Regions from separate parts of the Paraburkholderia sp. RL18-101-BIB-B genome, predicted to be linked through region 1. Evidence: riboswitches for the same ligand, from Rfam matches in the RefSeq annotation. Region 1 holds a riboswitch; each other region holds the start of a gene.
The links. Region 1 has a riboswitch for manganese ahead of mntP (manganese efflux pump MntP). Riboswitches for the same ligand answer to the same signal wherever they lie in the genome.
Positions count from the first base shown of each region.

Region 2: another riboswitch for manganese. It lies ahead of P0D73_RS12415 (sodium:calcium antiporter); the one in region 1 lies ahead of mntP (manganese efflux pump MntP).
Region 3: another riboswitch for manganese. It lies ahead of P0D73_RS25935 (TMEM165/GDT1 family protein); the one in region 1 lies ahead of mntP (manganese efflux pump MntP).

Region 1 is NZ_JARESV010000005.1:93,226-97,808, forward strand. It holds gene P0D73_RS11085 (amino acid permease) at 1-279, opposite strand, end outside; gene P0D73_RS11090 (potassium transporter Kup) at 489-2,414, opposite strand; yybP-ykoY riboswitch at 2,811-2,977, shown strand; gene mntP (manganese efflux pump MntP) at 2,987-3,556, shown strand; gene ppnP (pyrimidine/purine nucleoside phosphorylase) at 3,704-4,024, shown strand; gene P0D73_RS11105 (DUF6697 family protein) at 4,152-4,523, opposite strand.
Region 2 is NZ_JARESV010000006.1:107,855-112,437, reverse strand. It holds gene P0D73_RS12425 (hypothetical protein) at 1-417, opposite strand, end outside; gene P0D73_RS12420 (HAD family hydrolase) at 1,003-2,070, shown strand; gene P0D73_RS12415 (sodium:calcium antiporter) at 2,153-3,163, opposite strand; yybP-ykoY riboswitch at 3,257-3,415, opposite strand; tRNA gene P0D73_RS12410 (tRNA-Arg) at 3,490-3,565, opposite strand; gene P0D73_RS12405 (c-type cytochrome) at 3,841-4,583, shown strand, end outside.
Region 3 is NZ_JARESV010000020.1:98,323-102,905, reverse strand. It holds gene P0D73_RS25940 (TonB-dependent receptor) at 1-1,850, opposite strand, end outside; yybP-ykoY riboswitch at 2,341-2,523, shown strand; gene P0D73_RS25935 (TMEM165/GDT1 family protein) at 2,533-3,123, shown strand; gene P0D73_RS25930 (hypothetical protein) at 3,314-3,700, shown strand; gene P0D73_RS25925 (hypothetical protein) at 4,075-4,308, shown strand.

The DNA of each region.
Region 1 (4,583 bases):
GCATACGGGCAACATCGCTGCCAGCTCCGAATAGCAGAGGCCGACGAACGCGCACGCAATGCCACCGAGTACGAATGACAGGATGATGCTCGGGCCGGCGAATTGCGCCGCGGCGGTGCCGGTCAGAACGAAGATGCCGGCGCCGATGATCGCGCCAATGCCCATCGCCGTGATGCTGGTTGCGCCGAGTGTTTTCGATAGTGCGTGGCCTTCTTCCGCGTCGGCGCTTCCTACAATATCGGCGACGGATTTTCGTGCCATGTAGCTCGTATCAGCCATGATGAGTCGTCCCGTTCAAATGGTGTTGGGCACGAGCCGACTCGGTTTGCTTCGGCTCGCGGAGCACGACAAAAACATCTGTTACTGAAGACTAGCGGGTAAAGAAAAGAGAAATAGCAAATTCAGTGTATTCCGAATTAAAAGTAAAGTGAATATTTGATTCTCTCGCGCCTGCGGACGAGGCTTTTGTTCGCGTTCTTATGCATTCCTCAAATCTCCACGCGTGCCCCCAACTCAATCACTCGATTAGCCGGCAGCTTCAGATAAGCCGCAACGTTACCCACGTTATGCAACATGACTGAGAACAAACGCTCTCGCCACATCGCCATGCCGCTATCACGAGTGGGCACCAAGGTCGCACGGCTAAGGAAGTAGGAAGTCTCCGCCGGCTCGAATGTCAAACCTTGCGACTTACAAATTTCAAGCGCGCGCGGCAAGTCGACCTCGTCCATGAAACCATACGTGATCGTGACCTGGTAGCAATCCGAATCTAGCGGGTGCACACTCACGCGCTCACTCGTAGGCACCCACGGTATCTCCTCATTGTTCACGGTCACGAAAACGACACGTTTGTGCAGCACGCGGTTATGCATCAAATTGTTGATCAACGAATGCGGCACGCCATCAGGATCGGGCGATAGAAAGATTGCCGTGCCACCGCATCGCATCGGCGAGTCCTTCAACAACGTGGCCAGATAGGGCTTGAGCGGCATCGTCCCGGCCCTCACGCGCGCTTCGGCGCGCATCATCTCCCAGCCTCGTCCCCAGGTCGCCATGATCGTGTAGATGATCAGCCCGACGAGGAGCGGGAACCAGCCGCCCTGCATGAGCTTCAGCAGATTCGCGGAGAAGAACGCCGCGTCGATCACGAAGAAGAAACCGGTCGCAAACACGCATAGCAGCCAGTTGTAATGCCACGCGTAGCGAATGACGAAGAACGTCAGGATCGTCGTAATCAGCATCGTGCCGGTGACAGCGATACCGTACGCGGAGCCGAGCGCCGTGGATGAACCGAAGCCGAGCACAGCCGCCACGACGGCGGCCAATAACGTCCAGTTGATGCCTGGCACGTAGATTTGCCCCATTTCCCTTTCCGACGTGTAGACGACATTCATGCGCGGCAGAAAGCCGAGTTGCATCGCCTGCTTCGTCATCGAATACGTGCCGGAGATAACGGCTTGCGACGCGATTACGGTCGCGATCGTCGAAAGCACGATCATCGGATACAGCGCCCATTGCGGAAACAGTTTGTAGAACGGATTTTGCAGCGCGCCCGGATCGGCAAGCAGCAACGCGCCCTGCCCCAGATAGTTCAACGCAAGCGCGGGAAACACGAGGCCGAACCACGTCAGCCGGATCGGCCTCGCGCCGAAATGTCCCATGTCCGCATAGAGCGCTTCCGCGCCGGTCAAGGACAGAACGACCGCACCCAAAGCAACGAACGCCAGCCACCGATGATGCAGGCAAAACGCCAGCCCCGCGAGCGGATTGAGCGCGACGAGAATCGCGGGCGCGCGCATCAAGTTGATGACGCCCACCACGGCAAGCACGATGAACCAGAGCACCATCACCGGTCCGAACACGATGCCGATACCGGCTGTGCCGCGCTTCTGCATCAGGAACAATGTGACCAGCGCAACCAGCGTCACGGGAATCACACAGGTCTTGAGAAACGGTGCGGCGACCTGAAGACCTTCGACCGCGCTCAACACCGAGATCGCCGGCGTGATCACACTGTCGCCGTAAAAGAGTGCTGCACCCATGATGCCGACACCCAGCAACATATGGCGCAAGCGCGGCCGCGTGGCAACCGACGACGCGGCCAGCGCCAGCAGCGCCATGATCCCACCTTCGCCGTGATTGTTCGCGCGCAGAATCAACGTGACGTATTTGAGCGAGACGACGACGATCAGCGACCAGACGATCAGCGAGACAATGCCGACCACGTTCAGCGCGTTGAGCGACAGTCCGTTGACTGGATCGAACACCGTCTGCAGCGTATAGAGTGGACTGGTGCCGATATCGCCATACACCACACCCAATGCTGCAAGCGCGAGTGCGGGCATCGCCGGCCGCTGATGCCCGCGCCCGCCGGAATGGCCCGCATCGGGCGCGGCGGATACTGACTGGCTCATGTCTCGCTCCAGTTTCGCGTTCTCGCGGTGCAACAATTGGCATAGGCCGATGCACGTGCGGAACCGATTCATGCTTTTGTCAGGCCTCGTTTTTTTCGAGGAGTCGCCTGCGTCCCCCACGCAACAGTCAGCGCCGTCGAAGCAACTTCCGTACGAGGAACGGGCGTCCCGTTGCCCTATCGCCGGACGCGCACTCGTATTGTTCTGATGTTTTGCGTACCTGCCTTCCGCGAACGTGACCTGTCTCTTTTCCTGAAGGACGGTGTGCCACTAATTCAACATATACCATCGGCCGATTGCCACGCTACTGATACATGAAGTGGCGACAGATTTATTTCGTCTCCACATACGCGAGGTGCGATTCGCATTACATAAAGCTTTCGATGTGATATGCTCGCCCCTGTCTTTGGGGAGTAGCCGGCTTCTACCCAGAAGCGCCTGCGTCAACATTCTCGGTCGCGCAGACCGTGGTGCAGGTAGCCCTTTGGTTGGCAAGACCATCGACACACCTCGCGACCGGTCGGGCGCGGAGGTGTGTCGCGGTTTTCCGCCCGACCTCGAGCCCTCCTCTCATGAATCCTGTCGCAACGCTGTTCCTTGCTTTCGCCATGTCCACCGACGCCTTTGCGGCCGCAATCGGCAAAGGCGCCACGCTCAAACGTCCTCACTGGCGTGAGGCTGTCAGGACGGGACTCATCTTCGGCGTCATCGAAGCGCTGACACCCCTGGTCGGATGGTTCCTCGGCAAAGCTGCAGCGCAATACGTTTCCGCATGGGATCACTGGATCGCGTTTGCGCTGTTGTTGGTCCTCGGCGCCCGCATGGTTTTCAATAGCTTTGCCGCCAAGGAAATCGAGGCGGCGAAGCCGTCGACGCATTCGTTCTGGTTGCTGGCGCTGACCGGCTTCGCCACGAGTATCGATGCCATGGCGGTCGGTGCGGGCCTCGCCTTCGTGGACGTCAACATCTATTCCACTGCCGCCGCGATCGGGCTCGCCACCATGACAATGGTCACGATCGGTGTGATGCTTGGCCGTGTCATCGGGCATGTGGCCGGCAGGCGTGCGGAGTTGGCGGGTGGCGTCGTGCTGATCGGTATTGGCAGCACTATCCTGGCTGAGCATCTGAAGATCATCGGCTAGACGGTGGTTGACGGCCGCCGGCTGCTCTCCACCTCTTGCGGCGCAATCGACGACTGGCGCGCGCGCCGCCTGTATCATGGCGGGCTTGCGTCCGACCTGAAGTCCGCGCAAACGCATCCACCCACGACAACCCAGAGGAAGATTGGCATGACGGCCGCAACGCAATTCGATCAGGTTTCCATTGTTAAACGAGCCAACGTCTACTTCGACGGCAAGTGTGTCTCGCACACCGTTCTCTTTGCCGACGGTACGCGCAAAACGCTTGGCGTGATCCTGCCCGGCGCGCTCAACTTCGGCACTGATGCGCCGGAACTCATGGAAGTGCAGGCCGGCCAATGCCGCATCCGCCTCGAAGGCAGTGACGAGTGGAAGACGTATGGTGCGGGCGAGTCGTTTTCGGTGCCCGGGAAAAGCCGCTTCGATATCGACGTGATCGAAACACTCGACTACGTCTGCAGCTATCTGTAAAACGTGTCGCGTCGTACGACGTTGGTACGGCGCGCGCATTCAAGCGTGTGATTGATGATCGCCGGTTGGGCATGAGCCACAACCCAACCGACGAAGAGACGATTCCGAATCGAAGTTTCCGTTGAGATCAACGGCGCTTCATCTTGATCACGCGCGAAATCTGACCAAGCGTAAAGCCCGTGTTCTGCACGTACTTGGCGTAGTCGATCGGAGCAGTAAACGATTCCTCGGTGACGTAATCGCCCATGTAACGGAATCGATCAGTCGCTGTTCGGACAAAAACAGGCAGTGGGTCGGTCTGTCGCGCGAGCGTTCGGCCTGCCGCTCGTGCAGCGGCGCTGCCATCGCAGACGATCACATCCGGTGCATACGGGTTGAGATCCTGACGCAATCGCGCAGCGACGACCTTGCCGCCCTTCACGGGCAAGAATGCCTGTTTGCATCCTCCCGTCACCCGATGAATATCTTCCCGAGAATACTCTTTTCCAATATCAAACATGATTTTTCTCCCAAGAATGACGCCTGGCTTTAAAGCAGTGGCATCAAGCGGAGCGATGAT
Region 2 (4,583 bases), on a different contig from region 1:
CCGGGTGGCGCTCACGGCAACAGCGGCAAGACCTGCCTGCCACTTGCCGGTGCCGAGGCTCGGATCGGTCGCGGTCGGCATGGTGACGAGCGGGCCCACGCCGAGCTGCACGTCGCCTTCCGAGAGCAGAAAGATGTCGAACAGATTGAGGTCGCCGAGGCCGGTGTTGTAGCCGCCGCTCGGATCGGGCCGCGTACTGAGCGGCACCGTGCCGCGGAAGATTTGCGGCACGCCGGTCAGGCTATTCGGGCCGACCAGCACGGTAGGGCGCAGCAGCAGGTCGTTGGTGTGCGCACTAGCGCCGAATACGCTCGGCGTGTAGTAATTCTGGATGTTGAATGAGGCGGCGAGATTGAGCGGGTTATTGCTTTTATTGGCGTCGTCGGCGGATGCCTGAGCGAAGACCGGCGACGACACGAACGCGGCAGCGCATAATGCCCCCGCCCCAAACACGCAGCTTTAACCCACTATCGAGCCTCGTTTTATGGCCATTTCTTATAGGCGAGCACCTGCCTTTGCCTGACGCGAAATCATTTCAAAGGGATGGCGTTCGGGTGACTGATTTAAATCGAATTCATCTCGCGCGCGTGTTCGCGCGTCCGGGCAGCCATGTGCAGCCGGACGCGATGTCACGCAAATAACCCGCGTTATGTCGCTTGAACAATCTGGAAAGACGGCGCAGCTGGATACACGGCTTGCATGAGCGCTCCTTGAAACGAGAGACGCCGCATCAAACGAAGCATGCGAAAAGAAGAAGATTCACCACGCTGGCATCGTTAGGAATACTAGCAACGATTCTGGAAATTACAGAGATAAATTTGTAACGCGGCCGAAAGCCAGATCAATCGGGTCCGACTTCCCCGCTTGTTCAATTGGCATTTTTTATGACGGAACAGGCTCAACCGTCATGTCGAAAAAATCCCACAAGGGCTGCAATAACCGCTTTGGCCCATTAGACTTGCGCTCGCTTGAATTCGACCCACCGCTTTCGATGAGGCTTTCATGATTCGCACGTTGCACCGGTACTGCATTGCCTTCACCGTTGTCCTTCTTTCCGCTTGCTCCGTGACGCCGCGCCAGGACGCCATGTCGCAGACCGGTGAATCGACGGCCGCCGGGTTGGCGTCATGGAACGACACGAAGACCAAACGCTCTATCGTCGACTTCGTCACGCTGGTGACGACGCCCGAGTCCAAGGACTTCATCCCGCGCGCCGACCGGATCGCCGTGTTCGATAACGACGGCACGCTGTGGCCGGAGCAACCGGCCTCGGTGCAACTGGTGTTCGCGCTGCAACGTGTGAAGACGGTGGCCGCGCGGCATCCGGAATGGAAGCGTCAGGAACCGTTCCGCTCAATCCTCAAAGGCAATCTCAAGAATGTGGCGGCAAGCGGCGACGCCGGCTCGATGCGGGTGTTGGCGGCGGCCCACGCCGGCCTGACGGGCGACCAGTTCGCCGCGCTCGTGCACGAATGGTTCGATGCCGCGAACGACCCGCGCTTCAACCGGCCTTACGCCGATCTCGCGTATCAGCCCATGCTCGAGTTGCTCGCCTATTTGCGCGCGAGCGGCTTCAAGACCTATCTGGTGACGGGCGGCGACGTCGAGTTCGTCCGCGACGTGGCTCAGCGCATGTACGGCATTCCGCCCGAGCAGGTGATCGGCAGCACCGTGAAGTATCGCTACGGCCAGAGCAACGGCGCGGTCTCGCTGACGCGCCTCGCGCAAGTCGACACGCTGGTCGACGGCTCGGCCAAACCGCTTGCCATCGATCGCGTGATCGGCCGACGTCCGGTGATCGCGTTCGGTAACGCGGACGGCGACGCGCCGATGCTCGAATGGACCTCGGTAGGCGACGGCCCGCGCCTCGCCGCGCTCGTGCATCACACAGACGCGCAACGCGAATACGCGTACGACCGCGCGGCGAAGAGCGGCAAGCTCGACAAAGGTCTGGACGAGGCCGGCGCGAAAGGCTGGCTCGTCGTCGATATGAAAGATGATTGGAAGACCGTGTTCAAGCCTGAAGGCGCGATGACGGCAGCGGCGCCGGCGACGCCCCCGGCGAACTGAGCCTGAACCGCTGAAGGCCATTCGTCAGCGGCCTTCAGCGGTTGTTAGAGTTGTCGCGCTATGACTGGCTTTAGCGCCTTGTCTAGCGACTCAGCGTAATCGCCAGATACGTGGCATAGAGCGCGCCGCAAACCAGCAACGCCCACACCGGCACGCCGCGCTCGCGCACGTTGAGCCGCAGCCACGCCGCCGCCGCGAGCGTGATCACGATGCCGGTCACCACTTCGATGCGCGGCACCCACGGCGTCAGCAGAATACCGATCGCTGGCAGCAAGGTGCCTTGGAACACCATCGCGCCGGTGATGTTGCCGAACGCCAGCGTGTCCTTGCCGCGGCGAATCCACAGAATGCTGTTGACCTTCTCGGGCAGCTCGGTGGCGATAGGAATGATCAGCAGCGAGAGCAGCAGCGGCGACACCCCAAGCGCCTGCGACACGCCGCGCACACCATGGATGAAGCCTTCCGCGCCCCACACCAGCAGCGCGACGGCCAGCGCCAGTTGCACCACGATGGTCGCGAGGTTGGTCGGCACGCCAAGGCGCGAGATCAGCATCTTGCCCGGCGCTTCGGTGCCGTGGCCGGCATCGACCAGATCATTCGATGCGCGGAAGGTCATCACCACATAAGTGACGTACACGCCGACCAGCGCCACGCTGAAGAACGCGCGCACCATCATCTGCTCATGCGGCACGTACATCGCTGCGGCGGCCAGCACGAACGCGCACAGGAAATAGTTGAGGTCGCGCGTGAAGCCCGTACGCTCTGGCGCGACCCAGCCGCGCGCGCCGCGTGAACCGAGAATCGCAAGCGTCATGAGGAAGGTGGAGAGGGTGGAGAGCATCAGCGGCGCGCCGAGAATCGCGCCGACGCCGATCTCCTGATTGACCGCGCTATCCGTCGTGCCGCCCGCGATCGCGAGCAGCGGCACTAGCGTCTCGGGCAGCGCTGTGCCGACAGCGGCGAATAGCGAACCCGTTACGCCTTCGGAAATCTTGAGGCGTTCGCCCAGATGCTCGAGCGCATTGGTGAAGAGCTCGGCCGCCACCAGAATGACGACCAGCATGATGCCAAGTTCGAACAGGAGACCAGTCATGCGCGGCGCTCCGCATACACGCAGAGGCGGTGCGGCGGACGGGCAGAAGGGGAGACTGGCAGGGTACGACGTTGTTTCACAGGGCAACTCCGCGGTCGGACGTAGATGACAAACCAATGACGCACCGCCGCCCGTCCGACCAGAACGAGGCAGTGCGTCAATGGTCTCGCCAAACCGACCCGGTCGAACGCGCCATGACCCGCAGGCCAAGTATGTTGACGCGCTCTCCTTCAAAGGATGAAGGAAGTCGGGACACGACAAGGCCGCAAAAAAACAAAAGGGCTTAGCGCATTCTGCGTAAGCCCTTGAACGAGATCGACTCTCTATGGTGCGCCCGGCTGGGATCGAACCAGCAACCCCTGCCTTCGGAGGGCAGTACTCTATCCATTGAGCTACGGGCGCTTCAACACGAAAGCGCGGCAACCAGAACGGATGCGACGCCAAAGCGAGACCGAAAGGATACCCGGTTTCGGCCACACCGTCCACCGGACGGCCCCAATGACGGCATTCGGCGGCTTTCCGACAACCCTCGCGATGCGGGTAAACGCCTGCTGAACACCCCGCCGCGCCCCTCGCCGCCGTCGAAATGTTCCGTCTATAATCGTCCGTGGCTGATTAAAGAACAAGAAGTTGCCGTCACGCTGTACCGCTCACATACCCACGGAGACGAGACAAGCATGAGCGAAGCACCACACGGAGCCCCGATCAAAACCCCCGGACAGCTCGTCGCCGCGATCATTGCCAGTTTTGCGGTACCGATCGTCATCATCGTTCTGCTAGTGATCTACGTCGACAATTCGACGCGCACCGGCGCCGGCACCGACTCTCTCTCCGAAGCCGAGGTCACCGCCCGCATCAAGCCGTTCGCCCAGGTCGACATTCGCGACGCCAACGCGCCGCGCGTCTACAAGAGCGGCGAGGAAGTCTACAAGGCCGTGTGCTCCGCGTGTCACGCGTCGGGTGCGGCAGGCGCGCCGAAATTTACCAATGCTGCCGACTGGGCGCCGCGCATCGCGCAAGGCTTCGATACGCTGCTGCACACTGCCCTCACCGGTAAAGGCGCGATGCCGCCGCGCGGCGGCACCAGCCCGGACGACTACAGCGATTTTGAGATCGCCCGCGCGGTCGCCTATATGGCCAACAACTCCGGCGGAAGCTTCCCTGAACCGGCTCAGCCGGCAGCAGGCGCCGCTGCGGCCTCCGGTGCAGCAGCGGCAGCGCCGGCCGGCGCTTCCGACGCGGGCGCGGCTCAGGCCGCCGCAGCGATGGCCGCCATGGCCAGCGTGCCGCAAGCGGCCGCGCCGGCAGCGGGCGGCACGCAAAGCGCGGACGCGTCGCAAGCCGGCAAGGCGTTGTATCAGCAGGTTTGCCAGGCCTGTCACGCGGCTGGCGTGCTGAACGCACCGAAGTTCGGCGACAA
Region 3 (4,583 bases), on a different contig from region 1:
ACGACGTGCCACTGCGAGGTAATGCTTGCGTCAAGAGACGCCTCGGCGCCCTTCGTCCTCTGACTGTCGAAGACGACGCTTTCCACATTGTTGATCGTGGTCAGCGCAGCCACGTTATCGCGCTCCACGTCGAACAACGCCGTATTCAGAACATACCGGTCGTCGAGAAACGAGAACTTGATGCCCGCCTCGTATTGCAAGGCAGATTCCGGAGCGCCGATTCCATTTTGCGTGTTTTCGGAGTTGAAGTTGGCGAGATGACTCTTCGACACGCCAAAGTACGGCGACATCCACGGCAGTGCCTTGTACAGCACGCCAATGTTCCAGCTCACCGGCGCATCGTTGCGTGAGTCGGTCACCCCGGCAACCAGCGGCTGCCCTTCTGTGTCGAAGCGGCCAGGCACCGTGATATTCGGCGTGAGCGACGTGTCCCACCAGTCCTTGCGCACGCCCGCGCGAACTTTCAGCTTGTCGGTCACGTCGATCTGATCGGTTGCATAAACGCTGTAGTAATTTGCAACCAGGTGATCGTTATCACACGAATGCTTCGCGTCGCAAAGAAACGCCAGCCCGGCGAGCGACGTCTCTGGTGGCACAGGAGCGAATGCGTTCGGTATGTTCGGCAGATCCGCCGTGGTACGCTCAGTATCGATCGTCTGATGCTGATATTCGAATCCCGTGAGCAGCGTGTGTTTGACGCTGCCGGTCCCAAACCGCCACACCGGCTCCAGCTGATAGTCGAAACTGTTATCCGAATCATCCTGCTGCCGTAGCTGCCGGCCGACCACTTCACTGCCGCTCACCTTCGTACTCGTGCTATCGCCATTGCCGAGCACATCGAGGCTTTGGTGCAAATACGAGAAGCGGTTATTGATGGTCAGAAAGTCATTGACCTTCCACTCGTCGGTGAGCGTCGGGCGGACGTAGTTGCCGCGTGCGAACGCAAAGGGCGTCGAATACTTCGAATCGATTGATACGTTCGTGATGGGTGAGCCATGAAAATAGATCAGACCATACGAGTCAGGCGTTTCGTGAATGTCGCGCGCATCGAGTGAGAAATTGATCTTGTGATTGTCGAGCTTCCATTCGAAGGCGGGTCTGATTTCCTCGTCACGGCTCGCCAGGTCGCGGAATCCATCGGAACGCGATACGGTTGCATCGACCCGATAGTTCAACCCAGATATTCCTGTTGGTCCCGTCACGTAGCCGCTACCGGAGATCGTGCCAAACGAGCCCGACTGTATATTGCCGCCGTAGTGGAAGTCGGAAGATGGCGTGTAGTGGACGATATTGATCGTGCCTCCCGGCGGGCCACTGCCGAACAGCGCCGACCCCGGGCCTTCCAGAATCTCGATGCGCTCGACGCCGTTCAACGAATGCGAGATGCCGCCCAAAAGGTCTCCGTCGGAGAATCCGTCGTTGTAGATCTGCGCGTTCAGGCCGCGAATCAGAAAATGGTCGTAATAGCCCTTCGTATCCTGACCACCGACATTCACACCGCTGGCGTTGCTGACGCCTTGCCGAAGCATCGTCGCGCCCTGCTCGGTCATCAGCGCGCGCGGGATCACCTGCACGCTTGCCGGCAAATCCTTGAGCGCGGTTCCTGTCTTGCTTACGGCGGCAACCTGGTCGGGGTCGTTCACGTTATCGTCCTGAACGACTTGCCCGGGTGTTGCCGCGCGAACCTGTACGGGCGGCAGTGTCGGCGCGTCGGCGACACCGTCCTGTTCGCCGCCCGATGGCAGTGAGTCCTGTGCCGCAGCAGAATGCGCCAGCGTCAGTGCAATAAGTGAACTGGTCAGTCCCACGCTCGCCCTTTTCCCAAACCTTCGGACATCCACTTTCTTCACGTTTCATTCTCCTGTCTCATTTGTCTGTTGCCGGTTCGCGACCCTGCTTGCGCCTCTACGTACCGGCTGCCAACGCAAGCGCGTCCGCATAGAAAGCCCTCTTCAGAATGCAAATCATTACGATTTATATTCATAAAAAATCTGATTTTTCTTCCGGTTATTCAAGGCTGAGACCCCCGTCGACGGAATCTGCCGTGGAAGTCCACTTCGTGCCGTTGCAACTCGTCGCCCGCTCTTGCCCGCGTCTGGCGGACAAAGCGAAAGGGAACCATGACGGCTCCCTGTGAACGGTATCGGTCGGATTTTTATTCCCGCTGGACGAACGCCAGCCATTACAGTCGGTTATAACGGCCCCGATGCTCGCCCTTACCTGGCGCCCTTGCCTCCGTCTGCCAGATTCCGCATTCGTAACCTCACGCCGGTCCATCTCGACGCACCCGCTTTCGGAAAGCTGACGATTTGCGTTACCGGGCCAGGACACTGTAGAATCGCCCCTCTCATTGGGGAGTAGCCGCCTCGACCGCAATGTTCGAGGGTGCCCGTCAACATACTTGGTGGTCGACAGACCGCCATGGCGTGCACAGCACTATGCCTGGCAAGACCGATGACTCGCATTCCGACCTGACCGGGTCGCCGGAATGCGCGTCATCGCGTACTTATTGCGCGGCCCGGCCCACAACCTATGCAATCGTTCCTCGTTTCGACCAGCGTGGTCGGCCTAGCCGAAATCGGCGACAAGACCCAACTGCTGTCCTTGGTGCTGGCTGCCAGATATCGCAAGCCCATTCCGATTATTCTCGGCGTCTTTGTCGCAACGCTCGTCAATCATGCGGCGTCCGGCGCGTTGGGGGCATGGCTTGCGAGCGTTCTGAGCCCCACGATCCTGAACTGGGCGGTCGTCGCATCATTTGCCGTCATGGCCGTCTGGATTCTGATTCCCGACAAGCTCGACGGTGCCGAGGCGGTGTCGACCAGGCATCCGATGGGTGTGTTCGGCACCACGGCTCTAACGTTCTTTCTGGCCGAAATGGGTGACAAGACGCAGATCGTAACGATCGCTCTGGCTGCGCGATTTCACGAGTTCTTCGGGGTGGTCGCCGGCACCACGCTCGGCATGATGCTGGCAAACGTGCCCGTCATCTACCTGGGGCACAAGTTCGCCGACCGTCTGCCAACCAAGGCGGTCCACATTCTGGCCGCCGTCATCTTCGTTGTCCTCGGTGGCTTTGCCCTCAGGACGGCGCTGTATCCGCACGAGCACCCGCTGTTCTAGGTCGAAGGGTTGCTTTTGTATGATCGAGGTCGTGCCGTCCGCGGTCGCCTGAGATGCCCTCGAAGATCACAGAGCCGGCCCCGACGTCTGTTGCCTGCGATGTTGGACGAGTTACTTCAGCACGGCTGATAAACACGCTCTGACGAACGCTAAAGAGTCAAAGTGCCCGCACTGCCTCGCGGGCACTGTTTTGATGAACACCTTTTGCAAAAACACGCGAAAGGATGTGTTGCCGAAGATTTCCGGCGTGCCGTTGTGCGTTCGAGAAAAAAGCAGCCCTACCGTTCCGGTTTTCACCTTTGTAAAGGAAATCGTGCTTGCATCGGGCGATGGGTATACAGTCAGTACATGGGTCGCACTCAGTGTCCCTTGTTCTGGAATCATCATGCGATCACAAATCAAAATTGCAGCACGTACGTCTGGAAACGTGAGCGAATATGCTCTGTCGCGTCAGGCACAAGCACTCTCCCTCGAACAGGCGGATCGTGCACGGGCGGAAAAACGACGCGTCAATGACGCCCGCATCGATTCAAACGCAAGCAAGTGGCGCTATTCAGCGCCGTCGGCAGAGCGTTGACGCCGAGGTCTCTGACCACATCCACTTGATTGACCGGCAAGCCTACTGGCATTGCGGCACGCGGCCGTTCCGGATTGCACACTGACTGCAAGGCCTGAAGAGTCAACGGCGGCACTTGCCACTGGCTCAGCGAACGCGTTTCTGTATCGTCCTGTCCGAATCGTGTCTTGCCGCTTTCACTCGTTGCTGCGGTCGCTGCAACGCAACTATTCCGGATGTCGATTCCGGCGGCACTTCGTGTACGAAAAAGATCGTACGCGCTGACGCGCAAAGAAGACCGTGCCCCGAACTACGAATGTGCCCCGTCGCCGACGCTACGGGACGGATGCCGACATCCCGTTGGTGAAGCCGTTTTCTTTTGGTAGGAGAGAATCATGAATGATGATCAGGTCAATACAGAGGAATTGGAAGAAAACAGAAGGCGAAGAGAAGCCGCGGAAAATGCGACGGATGATGGCATGCCAGTGGTTGTGGAAGAAAAGGAACGCGACACGGAGTCGGCTCAATCCGTAACGACCAAACGATGGATCAGGCACACGGGAAATGCCCGTAGGAACTGGATATTCACGGGCCTGCGGCGGAACTCGATCTTGATTCGCCACGTATGAATGCCGCGCAGCGTCGTTATCCATTCCCACGCGAGAAACAAGGCCTTCGCGGTACGGCACCGTACGGACATGCTCCCGCATGCCAGATAGAGTGGAAACGACAATTGCAATGCTGCAGTGATGCACCGCGAACCGCACATATGGCCGTTAAAGCGTCCATGTGATGATTTCTATTTGGATAGTGTCGATATGGGCGAAACGAAAATTTCGCTGTCGCATGTCCACATCCAGATGTTGATGGCCGACAGCGCATGCGTATAGAGGCTTGAGCACAG